Regions from separate parts of the Rhizobium sp. SG741 genome, predicted to be linked through region 1. Evidence: predicted binding sites of a transcription regulator. Region 1 holds the regulator's gene; each other region holds the start of a gene.
What was found. Region 1 encodes LexA, which represses DNA repair genes until DNA is damaged. Its sites were predicted from a motif close to TGTTCNNNNTGTGTTCNG; they were not measured.
Positions count from the first base shown of each region.

Region 1 (3,278 bases):
CCGGGGTGGGTGTCGATATCGCCACCCGCGCAATGCCGGTGACGCCGTTTTCATGGCGCTCCAGCACGCTGCGATCGGCCGGCAGCGGATTGATGCGCTGGCAGCAGAAGGCCAGAAAATCCGGCGCACGCAGATCGGCGGCGAAAGCGAGACGAAAACCGGCGACGGTCTCCGTTCCATCCGGCATTTTCATGGGACGCGAGAAATCCAGCATGCGTCCCGCCGAGATGGCGCTTACCCGAAAGCGCTCATCATCGGCGACAGCATCCTCCGAGCCGAACACCACGGCTGAAAAGCCGTCTTCACCGAGCCGGAAGCGATAGGCCTGATCGCGCGCAACGAAGACATTCCCCGCGCCGACGCTCTCCTCACATTGCTCAGGGGATGCCACTGCCAGCGGTTCAAGATAGGTCTTGTCCGCAAAGAAGACGCAGGCATTCTCGGTGCCGAACGGATGCCGGGCGTCGGGCGCGACGGTGAAACCGAGCTTGCCGAGCCGCTCGCGCGCCAAAGCGAGATTGACGGTCGGCAATACGAGATGATCCAGCGGATGCGGCGACAAAGTCATGATGTCTCCTATTTTCCTGCGCCCGCAGGTTTGCGCCCATCCATCCTCCAATTCAAGATGAAAGCAAGACGATAGAGGCGCAAGACGACCGCATGTCCTGTCGAAGACGCCAGATCACGCGGCTGATTCTTTGATCGGTACCGGAATCGCATGTCGTGAAAATGGCTTTCATCCATGCGTCAGCTACTCAAGGTAGGCTGCATGCGCCCAATGAAGCACTAAAGAGCATTTCCTTATGTTTTCCGATATGTTAGCGCGGATATAACCATATGAGACTTTTATCGGGTCCACCCAGTGATGTCGAATATTTAACTGTCCGTGCAAAGCTTTACCGAAATTTAAGTACTTGCGGAACACATATGGAACATATAGTGTCCGTTCTGGATTTGTTTCACGCTTTTCTCGATTCTGGGGTTCCAAGACGATGTTGACGCGCAAGCAGCAGGAACTGCTTCTCTTCATTCACGAACGGATGAAGGAGTCCGGCGTGCCACCATCTTTCGACGAGATGAAGGACGCGCTGGATCTTGCATCCAAATCCGGTATTCACCGTCTGATCACGGCTTTGGAGGAACGAGGGTTCATCCGCCGGCTACCGAACAGGGCCAGAGCGCTTGAGGTCATCAAGCTGCCGGATGCCTATAATCCAAGCCTGCAGCCGCGCCGCGGCTTTTCGCCGAGCGTCATCGAAGGCAGCCTTGGCAAACCCCAGCCAGTTGCGCCGCCTGCTCCGCCAAAAGTGGCGAACGACGACCAGAACAGCTCTGTTTCGGTACCGGTCATGGGCCGCATCGCCGCTGGCGTTCCGATCTCGGCCATCCAAAACAATACCCACGACATAACCGTCCCTGCCGACATGCTCGGCTCGGGCGAGCATTATGCGCTGGAAGTAAGAGGCGATTCAATGATCGATGCCGGCATTTTTGACGGCGATACGGTCATCATTCGCAATGCAACGACTGCCAATCCGGGCGATATCGTCGTCGCGCTCGTCGACGACGAGGAAGCGACGCTGAAGCGCTTCCGCCGCAAGGGGGCCTCCATCGCGCTCGAGGCAGCCAATCCCGCTTATGAGACCCGCATCTTCGGGCCGGATCGCGTCAAGGTGCAAGGCAAGCTCGTTGGCCTCATTCGCCGTTATCACTGACCGGTGATGCTCGGACGATCGGCGCGCCGAATGTGCCTGTGCGCCAATCGTAGGTTCTGTGCCGAGCCCATGGGCGCTGTGGATTTTCGAACGCAGTAACCACATTTGGCTTGTCGGTGCTGAGGTCCATCTCAATGGACCCTGTTTGCCGCAATGTGGCGCCTGTGAAAAGCATGGCGCCGGAGCGGCAGCGATCCAGGCGTAGTCGTACGGGAGTGACGACGATATTGGCCGTATCGCAGGCCGGCGACAGGTAAGCTGCGTCCTCGATGGTGACCAGCATCGCGCCATTTTCAAGCATCGCGACGCACCATGCGCCCTTTTGGCAAGCAAAACTGCCCTGCATGGCCTGGTCGAGTGCTTCATCCATTGCCTTGCGAACTGCGCCCTGCTCTTCGACGCTCAATCGCCGGCGATGATCCGTCTTGCTGATCTGGGGAAGGCGGCTATTAACAGGAAGGATAGTCGGAGGTTGATGCTCGCTCGCAACCAGCGCCCTCTGCCACTGTTCGAAAATGAAAGCCTGCGGCCTTTCGCGATTTGTTGCCAGTATGTCGTCCTGTCGCAAGGCAACCAGAACACCATCCTCGGAAATCATGAGATCCGGTTTGGGCACGCCAGAGCCGAATGCTGCCACGCCGAGGGAAGAAAGCAGCAACAGCAGGCCCACATGGCGCACGCTCGTTCGCAACATCGTCATGAGCAGAAAGCCTGTGATGAACGTCGGCATAAGCCAGGCGGGCTGGCGGCCGAAGGTAATATCGCCGCCCCACCCCGCCACCGTTTTGGCGATAGCGATGACCAACTCCAGTCCCTCGCCGGTGATTTGCCAAAAGGGCCCGTCGAGGCCAAATGGCATAAGCAACATTGCCGCCATGCCAAACGGCATGACGACGAAGGAGACTATCGGCATCGCAGCGAGATTGGCTGCAAGTCCGTATGTCGCCAACCGGTGAAAATGCTCGATCGAGAAGATCGCCGTCGACGCGCCGCCAATGAAGGAGGTCGACAATATGCCGCCGAAGAAGCGCGTAACGAACAGCAGGGGGCTCAGGAGCCTGGAGCGCGAAAGAATATTTTCCCGATGCTGGCGCCGTTTCCAAAGCGTGTAGCCGGATACCAGCGCCAGCGTCGCGGCGTAGGACATCTGAAAGCTCGGTCCGAGCACCTGCGACGGCGACAGGCTGAGAATGACGATTGCCGAGAGCGCAACGTTGCGCAGACTGATCGACGGCCGGTCGAAGAGCACGGCAACCAGCATGATCGCCATCATGATGAAGGCGCGTTCGGCCGACACGCCAAAGCCGGAAATGAGATAGTAAGCCGTCAGGGTTACCAGCGCGCCGAAAGCGGCTATCTTCTTGGTCGGCCACGCCTGCGCCATGCCGGGAAACAGGCTGAACAGATAGCGCAGGCCGATATAGAAGATACCGGCCGAAAGCGCCATGTTGAGGCCGGAAATGGCAATGATATGCGTGAGCCCGGCCATTCGCAGCGCTTCGGTCGTTTCGTCCGAAAGCGCGCGTCTCTCATCGGTGACAAGTGAGGCCGCGAAAGCGCCGG
Region 1 covers NZ_JAAZQP010000004.1:176,777-180,054, reverse strand. Annotated here, with positions in the region: gene FHT29_RS12375 (VOC family protein) at 1-568, opposite strand, end outside; gene lexA (transcriptional repressor LexA) at 993-1,715, shown strand; gene FHT29_RS12365 (ComEC/Rec2 family competence protein) at 1,696-3,278, opposite strand, start outside.

Region 2 (3,278 bases), on a different contig from region 1:
GCGCGACCGGCCGGCGCGGCGAAATCGGCTCTTCAACCAGCCCAACGGCCTGATCGAGCCGCAACAGCAGCGATGCGCCGAACCGGCGGGCAAGCGGTGCGCGTGGTGCGGCCAGAAGATCGCCTACCTGCTTCAACCCCAGCTTCTGCAGCGCGGCGATCGTCTCCTCGCCAAGCCGCAGCGAAGCCGCCGGCAACGGCGCCAACGCCTCCTCCATGGCTTCTGGGGGAACGATGCGGCTTTCCTCGAAACGGGCGACCGCCCAGGACAGGCCCGGCGCCGAGGAAATGGCGCCGCGCACGTCGAGCCCCAGCCGGGAAATCCGGATCAATATATCCTCGAGCAGCGCCTCCTCACCGCCGAAGAGATGAGCGCAGCCTGTAATATCGAGAAACAGCCCATCCTTGCCGTCGATCGCCACCAGCGGCGTATAGCGGTCGCACCAGTCGGCGATCGCCTCCAGCAGCTTGCGATCCGCCGAGGGTTCCTCCTCGACGACATCGAGGGTCGGGCAGACCGCCCTCGCCTCGGCCACGCCCTGGCCCGGCTTCAGCCCGATCATCTCCGCCCGCTCGTTGAGCGCGGTCAGCCGCATGGCATTGTTCAGCTTGCCGGCGCAGACCAGCGGCGGCGTTTCAAGCCGGCCTGTCGAACGCCAGGACAGGCCCCAGCGCTTGCGGGCGATCCGGTCGGTGGGCAGATGCGGAAAGGTCAGCGCCAGAATGCGCTGCGTGTTCGCCGGGAAGGGCAGGGTGCTGAGCATCGGGGACAAGGGCAAAGCGGCGGTCATGGGCATTCCACTCCAGGGTTATGGAAAGAGGCGCCGGGTTGCGGCTCTTTTCCAAGGTCAGACGAAAGGCCGGATGACCGATGCTGCCGCCAAGCACCGATCCGTCCGGCAGGGGCCGCGCCTGCGCCGGCGCGGGTTCGACAGAGAAGCGGAAGAGGGCACTGCTTGCCTCCTCCTCGCCTCCTTGCCGCAACAGAAACAAAGGCCGCTCCGCCGCCTTGGCCCTCAGCGCCAACCGCCGGCTTTCGGTCAGCCCGAAGCGGGCGGGATTGCCGCGCACCTCCAGGATGACAACCGCAAAGGCGGCGCTGCCGAGCGCTGCTTCCGCCAGCCAGAGCGCATCTTCCAGCTTGCGTGGCGAAGCCTGCAGGAATGCCGCCGGCTCCAGTCCGAAATCCCCGATACCGATGGCATAGGGCAGGCCCGCCTCCATCGTGGCGACCGTATCGCCGATCCATAGAACCGGGGATACGGCAGCACCTGTGCCGGCAGCTTGCGCATGAAGCCGCGCGGCAAGAGCAAGGGCGAAGCCACTGGCTGCGCCCGCATCGCGCAGGCCCAGCGAGCGGACCTCGGTCAGACCATCAAGGGGAACACCGCCCTGCATCGCCGCATCGAGGTCGTCGACGCCGGTCGCAAGCAATGGCTGGGCAACACCTGCAGAACCGGGTCTCGCCTTCTCCGCCAGCGTTTCGCGCGCCGCCGCGGCCAGCGCCGGTATAGGCCTGCCTTCAAGTCGGGCAATAGTTTCACGCAGGGCAAAAAACGTTTCCCGCGCCACGGCGGCTTCGGCCATGACGTTATCTCCAGATCATTTATGTTCCTGTTATGTTCTTATGGATTCCAGAGGTCGGAAAAAGAGTCAACACCAATTTATAAGAAAATATTCCTTTGCCTTAATCCGCACTCGTAAAAGCGGCGCAAAGGCTCTATATGACCAGCGAAGGAAGGAAGCATTCATGGCTCGCATTGACCAGAGCGAGGATTGGCGGGACCGCCACGCGCCCTCAATCAGCACATTCGAATCTCTGGCCATGGAGGCTTACAGCCACTTGCCGGACGAATTTCGCTCGCTCACCGGCAACCTCATCATCCTCATCGAGGATTTTCCCGATGACGATGTGTTCGAGGACATGGCGCTGGAAACGCCCTTCGACCTGCTCGGCCTTTTCGAGGGTCGCGGCATATCCGAGCGCTTCACCGCCCAGACCGGCGAGATGCCCAACAAGATCCGCCTCTATCGTCGGCCGATCATCGATTACTGGGCGGAAAACGAGGAAACCCTCGGCGACATCATCACCCATGTCCTGATCCACGAGATCGGCCATCATTTCGGCCTGAGCGACGAGGACATGGAGCGCATCGAGGAAAGCGCGGAAGAAGCGACGGATCGATGACATCAGACCCCGACCGCAGGACGGTCAGGGGAAGGGCACGAGGTACCCGGTACTTACTGCTCGGAAAGCTTCATCTCAGGATCGTAATCCTTTCCCGCGACTTCCTTGACGACACCCTGGCCGCACTGCATCTGGCCGGTGGCCGCATTGAAGGCGTAGGTCGGCGAGCCCGACAGTTCCCAGCCCTTGTTCAGCGCCGCTGATACCTTGTGGCAGAAGGAAGCGTCGTCGGGCCCGGTGAGGAAGCGGTAGAGTTTCATCAAAGCGTCTTTCGTAGGATATCAGCCCTCACCCTGAGCGTGTCGAAGGGTGATGGCGTGCTGCGATCAGGCGAGCTTTATGAACCAGTCTCTCTGCCTGGACAAGATGCAGCCGCTCCACCATCCGCCCGCCGAGGTTCACGACATTGAGATCAGCAGCGTTCGGCGCGGCAAAGGCGCCGATGATGGCCTCAGCCTCGGCAATGGCTGTTGCATCCGGACCGAAATGCCGGTTGGCGGCTTCGATCTGGCTCGGATGGATCAGCATCTTGCCGAAAAAGCCCATGGCGGCGCCCTGGCCGCATTCGGCGTCGAACGCCTCCATATCCTTGAAATCGTTGAAAACGCTGTCGAGGGCCTCAAGCCCGTAGGCGCTCACGGCCAGCACCACCTGCATCAGCCAGGGAACGAGATAGGCGCGGCCCGGCTGCGGCAACACGCCGGTTTCCTTCCTGAGGTCGTTGAGACCGACGACGAAGCAATCGAGCCTGCTGCCCGACGTGCGCCCGGCCTCGGCGATCGAAGCCGCATTCAGGATGCCGCGTGGCGTCTCGATCATCGCCCAGATGCGCAGGCTCTCCGACGCATCCGCCTCGGCCAGCCTGTCGCTGACATCAATCACGTCTTGCGGCTCGTCCACCTTGGGCAACAGCACCGCATCCGGCTCGAGCGCCAGAACCAGGTCCAGATCGTCGGCACCGAAATTGGAGGAAAGCGCATTGATGCGAATGACCCGCTCCTTGCCTGATAGCGGCGAGGCGGCGAAGAATCTCCGTAAATTATCCCGCGCCTCGGCTTTCTTCTCCGGCGAGACGGAATCTTCGAGATCGA
Region 2 covers NZ_JAAZQP010000016.1:112,103-115,380, reverse strand. Annotated here, with positions in the region: gene FHT29_RS30090 (DNA polymerase Y family protein) at 1-595, opposite strand, end outside; gene FHT29_RS34780 (hypothetical protein) at 636-1,586, opposite strand; gene FHT29_RS30080 (metallopeptidase family protein) at 1,750-2,187, shown strand; gene FHT29_RS30075 (DUF1737 domain-containing protein) at 2,241-2,447, opposite strand; gene FHT29_RS30070 (CoA ester lyase) at 2,476-3,278, opposite strand, start outside.
Region 2: a site for LexA is predicted at 1,609-1,626, ahead of FHT29_RS30080 (metallopeptidase family protein). Genes of this name have one in related genera too.

Region 3 (3,278 bases), on a different contig from region 1:
CGAACTTGATCTCATGGATCCAGCCATCGGCGGAAGGCGGGCGTTCGCGCGTTTCGCAAAGTTGTGGCGCGATGAAGTCGGGCATTGAAGACTTAGCAGCCTTGGTCGATGCCGGCTTCTTTTTGGTTTTGGTTTCGGCTTTGCGTTCGTCAGCGGCTAAGCCGTGGTTGCTGTCCCAGACAGCGTCCGCCTGGACCTCGCCACTTTCAATCATAAACGCTTTCGGCTTCTTGCCCTTGCCGGCGGCGATCACTTCCATCGTCCGGCCGGACGCAACGGAGGTTGCGTTGTCCTCAAGGACTGCAGCGCCATTCTCTTCGACGGAAAAGTCGTCGTGATGCTTGATCAGCAGCCAGTTGGTGCGCTTGCCGCCGTCACGGTCGTTGCGCATTCGGACGAGCACGAAGCTGCCATGCAGCCGCTCGCCCTCCAGGGTAAACTTGAAATCGCCTTTGGCCAGTGCCTGCTCAGGGCTCTTGTTGCCTTCCGGCTCCCAGTAGCCGCGATCCCAGAGCATGACCGTACCGCCACCATACTGGCCTTTCGGGATCGTGCCTTCGAAGTCGCCGTAGTCGAGCGGATGATCCTCAACCTCGACGGCAAGACGCTTGTCGTGCGGATCGAGCGACGGTCCCTTGGTCACCGCCCAAGATTTGAACACCCCGTCAAGCTCAAGCCGGAGATCGTAATGCAAGCGCGTTGCGTCATGCTTCTGGATGACGAAGCGCCTGCGGTTCGATGCCTTCAGCTTCGTTGCGCCGCTCGGTTCTTGCGTCTTCTGAAAATCGCGCTTCTGCTTGTAGGTCGAGAGCTTGTCGCTGGCCATGGCAGTCCCCGGTAAAATCCCCCTCCCGTCTCGGATGAAGACGGGGACGAGGCGCGGGCCGGACAGGTAAGACGCTCGGCTGCCGTTTCGTTGGCCGCGATGAGAAACCGGAAAAATCATCGCGTTCGTCATCCCTGTCACGTCCGGTTGACACAGCACGCGACCTCAACAAGCAAAAGGCAAGAGGTAATCGTTTTGTTCCACGGAGTTGAGCAAGAGGAGTTGGACAGGAGCGCCATCTCTTCTGAACGATCGACCTTGCCCAGCCGGAATTGGTATGCGCTCTCGGCATAACTGCGCTGCAGTAAAGTCTATTTAATAGGCGGGGAGAACCCGTATGATGTGTCTATCGAAGCGATGCACCTCCTCCCGCATCGGTTCGATTGGCAGACGTCCTCTCCTCCTCCCAAGGGCGTTTGCGGGAACAGCAACACTCCTCCTCCCAGTTGCTGTTCGGATATTTTCGGAAAGCCTGCCGCACCTCCTCCCGCGGCAGGCTTTTTCGTTTCGGCCGGTGTCTAGCCCTGCATCTTTCAGGCCCTTGTGCAAAACACGAAAAAAATGAGGCCGCAGAGTCACTTGGCTCCCACAGCCTAGGCTCCTGATTCGTTTCATCATTTCGCCCACACCGCTTTAGCGGAGGCTAAATAAGCTCATTAAGACCGGCTTGACTCCTTCGAGAACACGGAACAAAAGAAGAACATAAACAATTTTCGGGGACATGAGGTCCATGCAACACGAGCCGAGGAGGTCCGTGAACGATGTCGCGCGCCTACAATCCTCGGATGATCGAGGAACTCAGAGACCGGATCGCGCATCTGGAGGGCAGTGCGTCAAGAAAAGCCGTCGTGCTTCCCTTCGGTGTTCGCCAAATGGACGAACGGCTACCGGGCGGCGGACTGGCCTATGGTGCCGTGCATGAAATTGCCGGTGGCGGCTCTGGCACTGTGGATGGCGCGGCGGCAGCGTTGTTCGCCGCCGGCATTGCCGCGCGCTCGAAAGGCAAGGTGCTCTGGTGCCTGACGAGACCTGACCTGTTTTTCCCCGCCATTGCCCAGGCCGGCCTGCATCCCGACCGCGTGATCTTCTGCGAAGGCGACAAGGAGGAAGATGTCCTGGCGTCCATGGAAGAGGGACTTTCCTTTGGTGGGCTGGCAGCAGTGGTCGGGGAGCTGGTTCGATTGCCGATGGTGGCATCCCGGCGGCTGCAGCTGGCTGCCGAGAAAACCGGGACCATGGGGCTCGTTGTCCGCAGGTGGCGGCGGCAGACGGAAGCCTCGGACTTCGGCAATCCGACGGCCTCGACGACACGGTGGAGGGTGAGCGTGCTGCCGTCGGAGGAACTGCCAGTGGCTGGGGTCGGCCGGGCTCGATGGCTGTTGGAATTGATGCGCGTGAAAGCAGGCGAGTGTGCTGAGTTTGAAATAGGAGCCTGTGATGCCAAGGGTCGTATGTGTCTACTTCCCCACTCTGCCAACAGACCGGATACGTCGACATGGAGAGGGAGCCGTGCCAGCTGATCAGCCCCTCGTCGTGATTTCGAAATCGGGCTCGAAGCGCTGGATCTCGGCGGCCGACACCGCCGCGCGCAAGCTCGGCCTCAAGCTCGGCATGCCGGCGAGCAAGGCCCAGGCGATCGTTGCCAATCTGACGATGATCGATGCCGATCCCAGCGCCGACGCCGCTGCCCTCGAGCGCCTCGCGCTGTGGGCGCTCCGCCAGTACAGCCCGGTTGTTGCCGTCGATGGCGTGGACGGGATCGTCATGGACACGGAAGGCGCCGATCATTTGCAGGGCGGTGAAGATCTACTGATTTCAGGCCTGGTCAATGGGCTGAGGGGGCGGGGCCTGACCGCACGTGCCGCCGTTGCCGATACATGGGGAGCAGCGCATGCGATCACCCGCGTGACGTCGGCTGAAACAACGGTTGTCCCGGTCGGCGGCGTTGCGAGAGCGGTGACTGGCCTGCCGATCCACTGTCTACGACTTCCACCAGACACAATCCATGGACTGCGGGTGATGGGCGTCGAGACTGTCGGCGAACTCTCCGCGCTGCCGCGCGCGCCCGTGACGCTCCGATACGGTCCCGAAGTCAGCCGGCGGCTGGACCAACTGTTCGGACGGATGGCTGAACCCATCGAACCGCTGCGCACTCCAGAGCTTGTCGAGGCAGCGAAGAACTTTCAGGAACCGATCGGTGCGGCGGAGACGATCGCGAAATATGTGCGTCGACTAGTCGGCGAAATGACCACCAAGCTGGAGACACGCGGTCTCGGCGTCAGGCGTTCCGATCTTGTCATCCACCGCGTCGACAATACCCGCCAGTGCATCCGAGCCGGATTGGCAAAACCGGTGCGTGACCCCGCCCGGCTGTCAAAGCTGCTCTGCGATCGCATCGAGAAAATCGACCCGGGCTTCGGCATTGAACGTCTGGTGCTTGTCGCCATCATGG
Region 3 covers NZ_JAAZQP010000012.1:81,105-84,382, forward strand. Annotated here, with positions in the region: gene ligD (DNA ligase D) at 1-826, opposite strand, end outside; gene FHT29_RS26365 (ImuA family protein) at 1,588-2,346, shown strand; gene FHT29_RS26370 (DNA polymerase Y family protein) at 2,264-3,278, shown strand, end outside.
Region 3: a site for LexA is predicted at 1,512-1,529, ahead of FHT29_RS26365 (ImuA family protein). Genes of this name have one in related genera too.